3 regions of the Nocardia lasii genome follow, and region 3 is predicted to be linked to each of the others. Evidence: riboswitches for the same ligand, from Rfam matches in the RefSeq annotation. Region 3 holds a riboswitch; each other region holds the start of a gene.

Region 1 (2,254 bases), on a different contig from region 3:
AGCGACATGGCTGTGCAGGCTGAGCGCGTCCACGAACTTCTTGCCCGCGTCGACCCCGCCGGCCAGCTCGAACGAGACGATCGCGCCCGCGCCCTTGGGCGCCAGCTCCTTGGCCCGCGCGTGCCACGGCGAGGACTCGAGGCCCGCGTAGTGCACCGCGTCGACGCCGGGCTGCTCGGCCACGAACTTCGCCACGGCCTCGGCATTGCTGACGTGGCGTTCCACCCGCAGGCTCAGGGTCTCGATGCCCTGGGCGATGAGGAACGCGTTGAACGGCGAGACGGCCGCGCCGAGGTCGCGCAGCAGCTGCACGCGGGCCTTGAGCGCGAACGCGGGCGCGCCGAGATCGGCGAACACCACCCCGTTGTAGCTGGGGTCGGGCTCGGTGAAACCGGGGAAGCGGGGCTTGCCGTCGGCGTCGCGCACGGTCCAGTCGAAGGTGCCGCCGTCGACGATCACCCCGGCCACGGCCGCACCGTGGCCGCCGAGGTACTTGGTGGCCGAGTGCACGACGATGTCGGCGCCGTGGGCCAGCGGCTGGATCAGGTAGGGGGTGGCGACGGTGTTGTCGACGATGAGCGGGAGGCCGTTCTCGTGCGCGACACCGGCCACGCCGGGGATGTCGAACACCGCGCTGCTCGGGTTGGCGATGGTCTCGCCGAAAAACGCCTTGGTGTTCGGGCGGATGGCGGCCTGCCACTGCGCCAGATCGTCGGGATCCTCGACGAAGGAGACCTCGATGCCGAGCTTGGGCAGCGAGTAGTGGAACAGGTTGTAGGTGCCGCCGTAGAGGTGCGGGCTGGACACGATGTGGTCGCCCGCACTGGCCAGGTTCAGGATCGCGTAGGTCTCGGCGGCCTGGCCCGAGGCCAGCAGCAGCGCCGCGACGCCGCCCTCGAGCGCGGCGACCCGCTGCTCGACCGCGTCCTGGGTGGGGTTCATGATGCGGGTGTAGATGTTGCCCGGCTCGGCGAGACCGAACAGCGCGGCGGCGTGATCGGTGTCGCGGAAGACATAGGACGTCGTCTGGTAGATCGGCAGTGCCCGCGCGTTGGTGCTCGCGTCGGGGGACTGGCCGGCGTGGACCTGCTTGGTCTCGAAGGACCAGTTCTCGGGCAGGACAGAGTCGGACATGTCAGTACTCCAGTTTTGTGCGTCGGGGGTATTTCGTCAGATGGGTCGGATCGACGAACAACAACACATGGGGTCCTCCTGCGGGGCGCGCTTGCTCTCGACTTTCGAGAGCCCGGTCATCACCCGGAGCACCCCACCGCAGCTGGAGGGTTGCCGACCAGCGAGCCGGGGCTTGGCGCTGGTACTCATGACCTTGCCGTCATGTTAACCGGACATTCCCCGCGCGCGGAAACTTCCCCCGGATTTTCTCGCCGAGATCACTCGTCGAGGCCGAATCCGGGTGTGTCGTCCACCGGTGCGCCGCAGGCGTGGCGCAGGCCGTGATAGGCGCGCAGCACCGCGTGCCGGGTCGTTCGCACGGCGGCTTCGGGGGTCGCCTCGGCCAGCGCGGCCTCGGTGTCGGCCATCGAGATGTGGCACATCATCTGCCAGATCCCGGCCACCAGCTTGACCATGAAATCGTCGGGCGTGGTGCCGAGGCGCTCGGCGAGTTGCGCGCACACCGCCACGTTCTTCTTCTCGGCGTATTCCAGCGCGCGCGCGTTCACCGCCTGACTCGCGCGCATGATCCGCTGCATCTGCAGGAACTGGCGTAGGAAGCGCACCCCGTCGGCGCCCGCCTCGGCCTGGATCGTCTCGAGGTAGGCCCCGCACAGGGCCTGCAGGTCGTTGCCCGGCGGCCACCCGCGCAGCGCCTCGGCGACCGAGGTCCCGAAGTCGTCGATCGGGGCGAGCACGATGTCTTCCTTGAGCGCGAAGTACCGGTTCACGGTGCGCGGGGACACGTCGGCGCCCGCGGCGATCTGCTCGACCGTCGTCGCGTCGAAGCCCTGGGATTCGCACAGGTCGAGGCCGACCGTGACGATGGCCGCCCTGGTCTGGAGTTTCTTGCGTTCGCGCAGGCCCAGTGGCGCCGCGGGGGCCGGTTCGGCGGTCCGGTCGGCGCTGATCGGAGGGGTCGAGTCCAGCATGCGGGTCAGTCTACCGGCCCGTCCGATTTGTCTGTCCCAACCAGCCAATTGGCGCAGTCAGACATTTTTCTCTTGACGCCAATTGTCTTGCGGTGCCAGGATGAGTCGACGCTGATCGACGGATGAGGAGTACCGGTGACCGACACCGA
Region 2 (2,254 bases), 100 kb from region 3:
GGCGTCGTCGACGAGCTGGGCCAGCACCTGCGCGATCACGCCTGCGCCGAGAAACGAGCTGGTCAGACACGTCAGTGCCAGGACTCGACGCCGCGGTGCGATGCGTTCGGCCAGGTAGGCGAACGCGGCGGGCGCGAAGAAGGAAGCCGTCAGGCCCTGTACCACCCGCGCGGCGAGCCCGGCGCTCAGACTCGGCGCCGCGATCACCACAAGGGTGGACAAGGTTGTCGCCGCCAGGCCCCCGACGATCACCGGGCGACGACCCCACCGGTCCGAGAGCGGGCCGGTGACCAGGAACCCGGCGCCGTAGGCGAGCCCGAACGCAGTCGTTGTCCAGGTGGCCGCGGCGCGGGAGGTGCCCCACTCCGCGGCCAGATCGCCGAGCACCGGCAGCACCACGTAGAGCTGGCCGACGACGAGAATCCCTACGGCACAGATCGTCGCGACTGTTCTCCCCGTCGGCGCCCACCCCCGCTCCGCCGTCTCAGTAGTCGCCGGCGAGCTCACGCGCTCGCTCCTGCGCCGCGGCGAACCCGACCTGCGGGTCCTCGGTGAGCACGGTCGGCGCGAGCCGCAGTTCCGCGACGTCCTTCACGCCGACGAAGCGCAGCCAGTCGTGCACGTAGGGGGTGGCGTAGTCGCTGCCGAACTCGATCGGCACGCCCGGCTGGTGCACGCCCGCGGTGAACACGGTGACCGCGCGCTTGCCCTCGAGCAGGCCGCTGTAGCCGAGTTCGGGGTCGAAACCGAACGCCCAGCCGGGCTGGGTGACGATGTCGATGTACTGCTTGAGGATGTAGGGCAGCCCGTGGTTCCAGATCGGCAGGTTGAGCACGTAGAGGTCGGCGGCGGCGAACCGGTCGAACACCGCGCGCGCCCGCTCCCAGGCGGCGACCTGTTCGGGGGTCTGCTCGGAGCCGGTGAACACCGCCAGTTTGGCGGCGGCGGCGTGCGTGCCGAAGTCGGGTAGGCCCGCCTCGAACAGGTCGAGGGTGTCGACCGTCAGATCGTGATCCTTCGTCGCGAGCGCTTCGATGAAAGTCGTTGCGATAGAGCGGGATTGGCTGAGTTCGCCACGTGCGGAAGCATTGATGTGCAGCAGAGTGGTCATGGACTAGAAGTACCGATCGGGGCCGTCGACGACAATGATTTGTCGCATCCTGCGCCGATCACCGCACCCGCCGCGACCGCGTTCTTTTGTCTCGAGCTGATCCCAACGACGTACGCGCGGATTGTCGCAGCTAGCCCGGTATCCGACTGCCCCGCAACCACATCGGGTACCCGGGGCACTGCCGAATCCGCTGCTACATTTCGCCCCACGGTCACGAGTATCAGCAGTTTCGAGCCCCGGCTCGCTGATCGGCAACCCTCGCTTGCGGTGGGGTGCCCCGGGTGACGACCAGGCGATATCGATCAGGTATCGCAAGCGCTGTATCCAAGAAGGAAAAACCAGCAATGAGCAAGTTCTCTCTCGGCTCGCGCCGTCGTGTCAAGATCGTGGCGGGCGCGCTGGCCGCGCTCACCGTGGCGGCCGCGGTGGTCGGGTGCAGTGATTCCGGCAGTGGCGAATCCGCTGACGGCCCGGTGTATTTCGGTGTCTCGGGTCCGAAGACCGGGCCCTCGGCCGAGTACGGTCGCCTGTGGCAGCAGGGCTTCGATCTGGCCTTGGAGGAGGTCAACGCGGCCGGTGGCATCAACGGGCGCAAGGTCGAGCTGAAGTGGGAGGACTCCCAGTCCGACCCCAAGCAGACCGTCCCGATCGCCACCAAGTTCGTCGACGACAAGTCCATCATCGCCGAGCTGGGCGATTTCTCCTCGCCCGCCTCGATCGCGGCCTCGCCGATCTACAACCGCGGCAAGCTCGTCCAGTACGGCTTCACCAACTCCGCGGTGGACTTCACCAAGGGCGGCGAGTACTCGTGGAGCCCCTCGATCACCCTGGATGTGTTCCAGGAGCGCAATGCCGAGTGGGTGTCGAAGAAGGCCAAGAAGGTCTCGGTCGTCTACCTCGAAACCGACTGGGGCAAGCAGGCTTTCACCTTCTTCGAGAAGTTCGCCAAGGAGAAGGGCGTGGAGATCGTCTACTCCTCGCCGATCCTGCCCGACTCCACCGATGTGAAGCCGATCCTGATCAAGGGCCGCGAGGCCAACCCCGAGGCGTTCGTGCACCTGGGCTACGGCCCCGACGGCGCGCTGGTGGTCAAGCAGCTGCGTGACGTGGGCTTCTCCGGTCAGTTCTTCGGTGGCCAGAACA
Region 3 (2,254 bases):
GGACGTCGACGAGGGTCTGCATGGGGTTGGCGGGGGTTTCGAAGAAGACCGCCTTGGTGGGCACGGACAGGGCCTGCTCCCACTGCTCGAGGTCGTCACCGTCGACGAAGACGGTTTCGATGCCCCAGCGCGGCAGGATCTCGTTGCACACCACGAAGCACGAACCGAACAGGCTGCGCGCGGCGACGAGCCGGTCGCCCGCCTGCAGCAGCGCGCCCAGCGCGGTGAACACCGCGGACATGCCGGAGGCGGTGGCGAAAGCGGCCTCGGCGCCGTCGAGCAGGCGGATGCGCTCCTCGAACATGGCGACGGTGGGATTGCCGTAGCGGGAGTAGACGAAGTGCTCGACCTCGCCGGTGAAGGAGGCTTCGGCGGCCTCGGCGCTCTCGTAGACGAAACCCGAGGTCAGGTACAGCGCCTCGGAGGTCTCCTCGAAGCCGGAACGGCGCAGCCCGCCGCGCACGCCGAGCGTGGCGGGGCCGACGCCCTCGGGCAGTGGCTTGTCGAACGAACCACCGGTGATCATGCTTTTCTCCTTATGCCTGACGCCACGGCAGGCCGACCGCGCGCCAGCCCACGCTGCCACGCCGACCGAACGCGTCGGGGCCACCCTCGAAACCGTCGAGCACGTTGTAGGACGGGGCGAAACCGGCGGCGGTCGCCACGGTCGCGGCGCCGATGGAGCGCTGACCGGAGCGACACAGGAACACCACGGGGGCGTCGTCGGGGCGGCCCGCCAGGGCCCGCTCGAGCTGCGCGTCGAAGGCGGGATTGCGGGTGCCGGTGCCGTCGACCCATTCGATGAAATGGGCGGGGCGGTCGATCGAGCTGGTGTCGGGGATGCCGATGGCGGCCCACTCGCCCTCGGTGCGCACGTCGACCAGCACGGCGCCGGGGTGCTCGGTGAGCAGCTCCCACGCCTTCTCAGGGGTGATATCGCCGGCGTATGTCATGTCGATCCTCCTGCGTGAACCCGCTCTTGCCGTGCCGGAACTCCGGAACACACGGCCAGGTCGTCACCCGGAGCACCCCACCGCGGAGGAGGGTTGCCGACCAGCGAGCCGGGGCTTGTCGCTGGCACTCATGACCTTGCGATCTGAGATTGCCTCGCCACCGGTCACCGTGTCAAACGATTCAGAAATCGCAGACCAGCCACGCGCCGTCGACCCTGGTCAGTTTCCAGGTGTCGGTGGTGTCGGTGCCGTTGACGTCGATGGTGGCGTCGATTTTGGCGCGGTCGCCGTTGACGGTGGCGTCGGTGAAGCCCCTGCCGTCGATCGTGACGGTGGATTTCGGGCCGCCGAGGCGCTCGGCGAGGCCGGATTTCTCCTCGTCGAAGCCGGGGCAGGCGACGCCGGTGGGCGGACGCAGGTCGCTGCGGGAGCGGGCGTCGATATAGTTGGTGACGGCGGCCGCGAGTCGGTCGGCCTCTGTGACATTTTTCTCAGCGGGGGCGAGCAGTCCGCCCGCCACGATGCCGATGAGCACCAGGATCGCCACCGCCGCGGCGGCGACGAACGGGACGATGGAACGCTTGTCGGTCTGATCCACCACGATGGGTTTGTCATCCGAACCTGTTTGCTCCTCGTTCATGCTGTAATCCTGACAGACCCGAGCGGGCAGCTCCGACCGCGCGCCGGGTAGCGACAACACCGCAGATAGAATCGCCAGGATTGCGGTGGATGGCAGCTGCCAGTAAGCCGGTGAGTCGACTTAGCCTAAGCTAAGTCGACGCCGTCAAATCAGTTCTCGACCAAAGGGTGCGCGTAAAGATGACCGAACAGAGTGCAGCGACTCGCCCGCTTCGCATCGCGATCGTGGGTGCGGGACCGGCCGGTATCTACGCCGCCGACGCGTTGATGAAGTCCGATGCCGACGTGAGCATCGACCTCTACGAGCGCATGCCCGCGCCCTTCGGTCTGATCCGCTACGGCGTCGCCCCCGATCACCCGCGCATCAAGGGCATCATCACCGCCCTGCACAAGGTCCTCGACAAGGACCAGGTGCGCCTGCTCGGCAACATCGACTACGGCACCGACATCACCCTCGACGATCTGCGTCAGTTCTACGACGCGGTCATCTTCTCCACCGGCGCCAACGCCGACCGCGCCCTCGGCATCCCCGGCATCGAACTCGACGGTTCCTACGGTGCCGCCGACTTCGTGTCCTGGTACGACGGCCACCCGGACGTGCCGCGTAGCTGGCCCCTCGAGGCCGAGAAGGTCGCGGTGCTCGGTGTCGGCAACGTCGCCCT

Evidence for each region. Region 3 has a riboswitch for S-adenosylmethionine ahead of ACFP3H_RS20565 (rhodanese-like domain-containing protein). Riboswitches for the same ligand answer to the same signal wherever they lie in the genome.
Region 1: another riboswitch for S-adenosylmethionine. It lies ahead of ACFP3H_RS00885 (bifunctional o-acetylhomoserine/o-acetylserine sulfhydrylase); the one in region 3 lies ahead of ACFP3H_RS20565 (rhodanese-like domain-containing protein).
Region 2: another riboswitch for S-adenosylmethionine. It lies ahead of ACFP3H_RS21080 (ABC transporter substrate-binding protein); the one in region 3 lies ahead of ACFP3H_RS20565 (rhodanese-like domain-containing protein).

The regions. Positions count from the first base shown of each region.
Region 1 is NZ_JBHSQN010000001.1:171,890-174,143, reverse strand. Features, by position in the region: gene ACFP3H_RS00885 (bifunctional o-acetylhomoserine/o-acetylserine sulfhydrylase) at 1-1,134, opposite strand, end outside; SAM riboswitch class IV at 1,217-1,327, opposite strand; gene ACFP3H_RS00880 (TetR family transcriptional regulator) at 1,392-2,105, opposite strand; gene ACFP3H_RS00875 (MFS transporter) at 2,241-2,254, shown strand, end outside.
Region 2 is NZ_JBHSQN010000014.1:109,726-111,979, forward strand. Features, by position in the region: gene ACFP3H_RS21070 (MFS transporter) at 1-507, opposite strand, end outside; gene ACFP3H_RS21075 (FMN-dependent NADH-azoreductase) at 485-1,111, opposite strand; SAM riboswitch class IV at 1,321-1,435, shown strand; gene ACFP3H_RS21080 (ABC transporter substrate-binding protein) at 1,456-2,254, shown strand, end outside.
Region 3 is NZ_JBHSQN010000014.1:8,198-10,451, reverse strand. Features, by position in the region: gene ACFP3H_RS20570 (O-succinylhomoserine sulfhydrylase) at 1-526, opposite strand, end outside; gene ACFP3H_RS20565 (rhodanese-like domain-containing protein) at 537-953, opposite strand; SAM riboswitch class IV at 971-1,089, opposite strand; gene ACFP3H_RS20560 (Rv0361 family membrane protein) at 1,135-1,593, opposite strand; gene ACFP3H_RS20555 (FAD-dependent oxidoreductase) at 1,773-2,254, shown strand, end outside.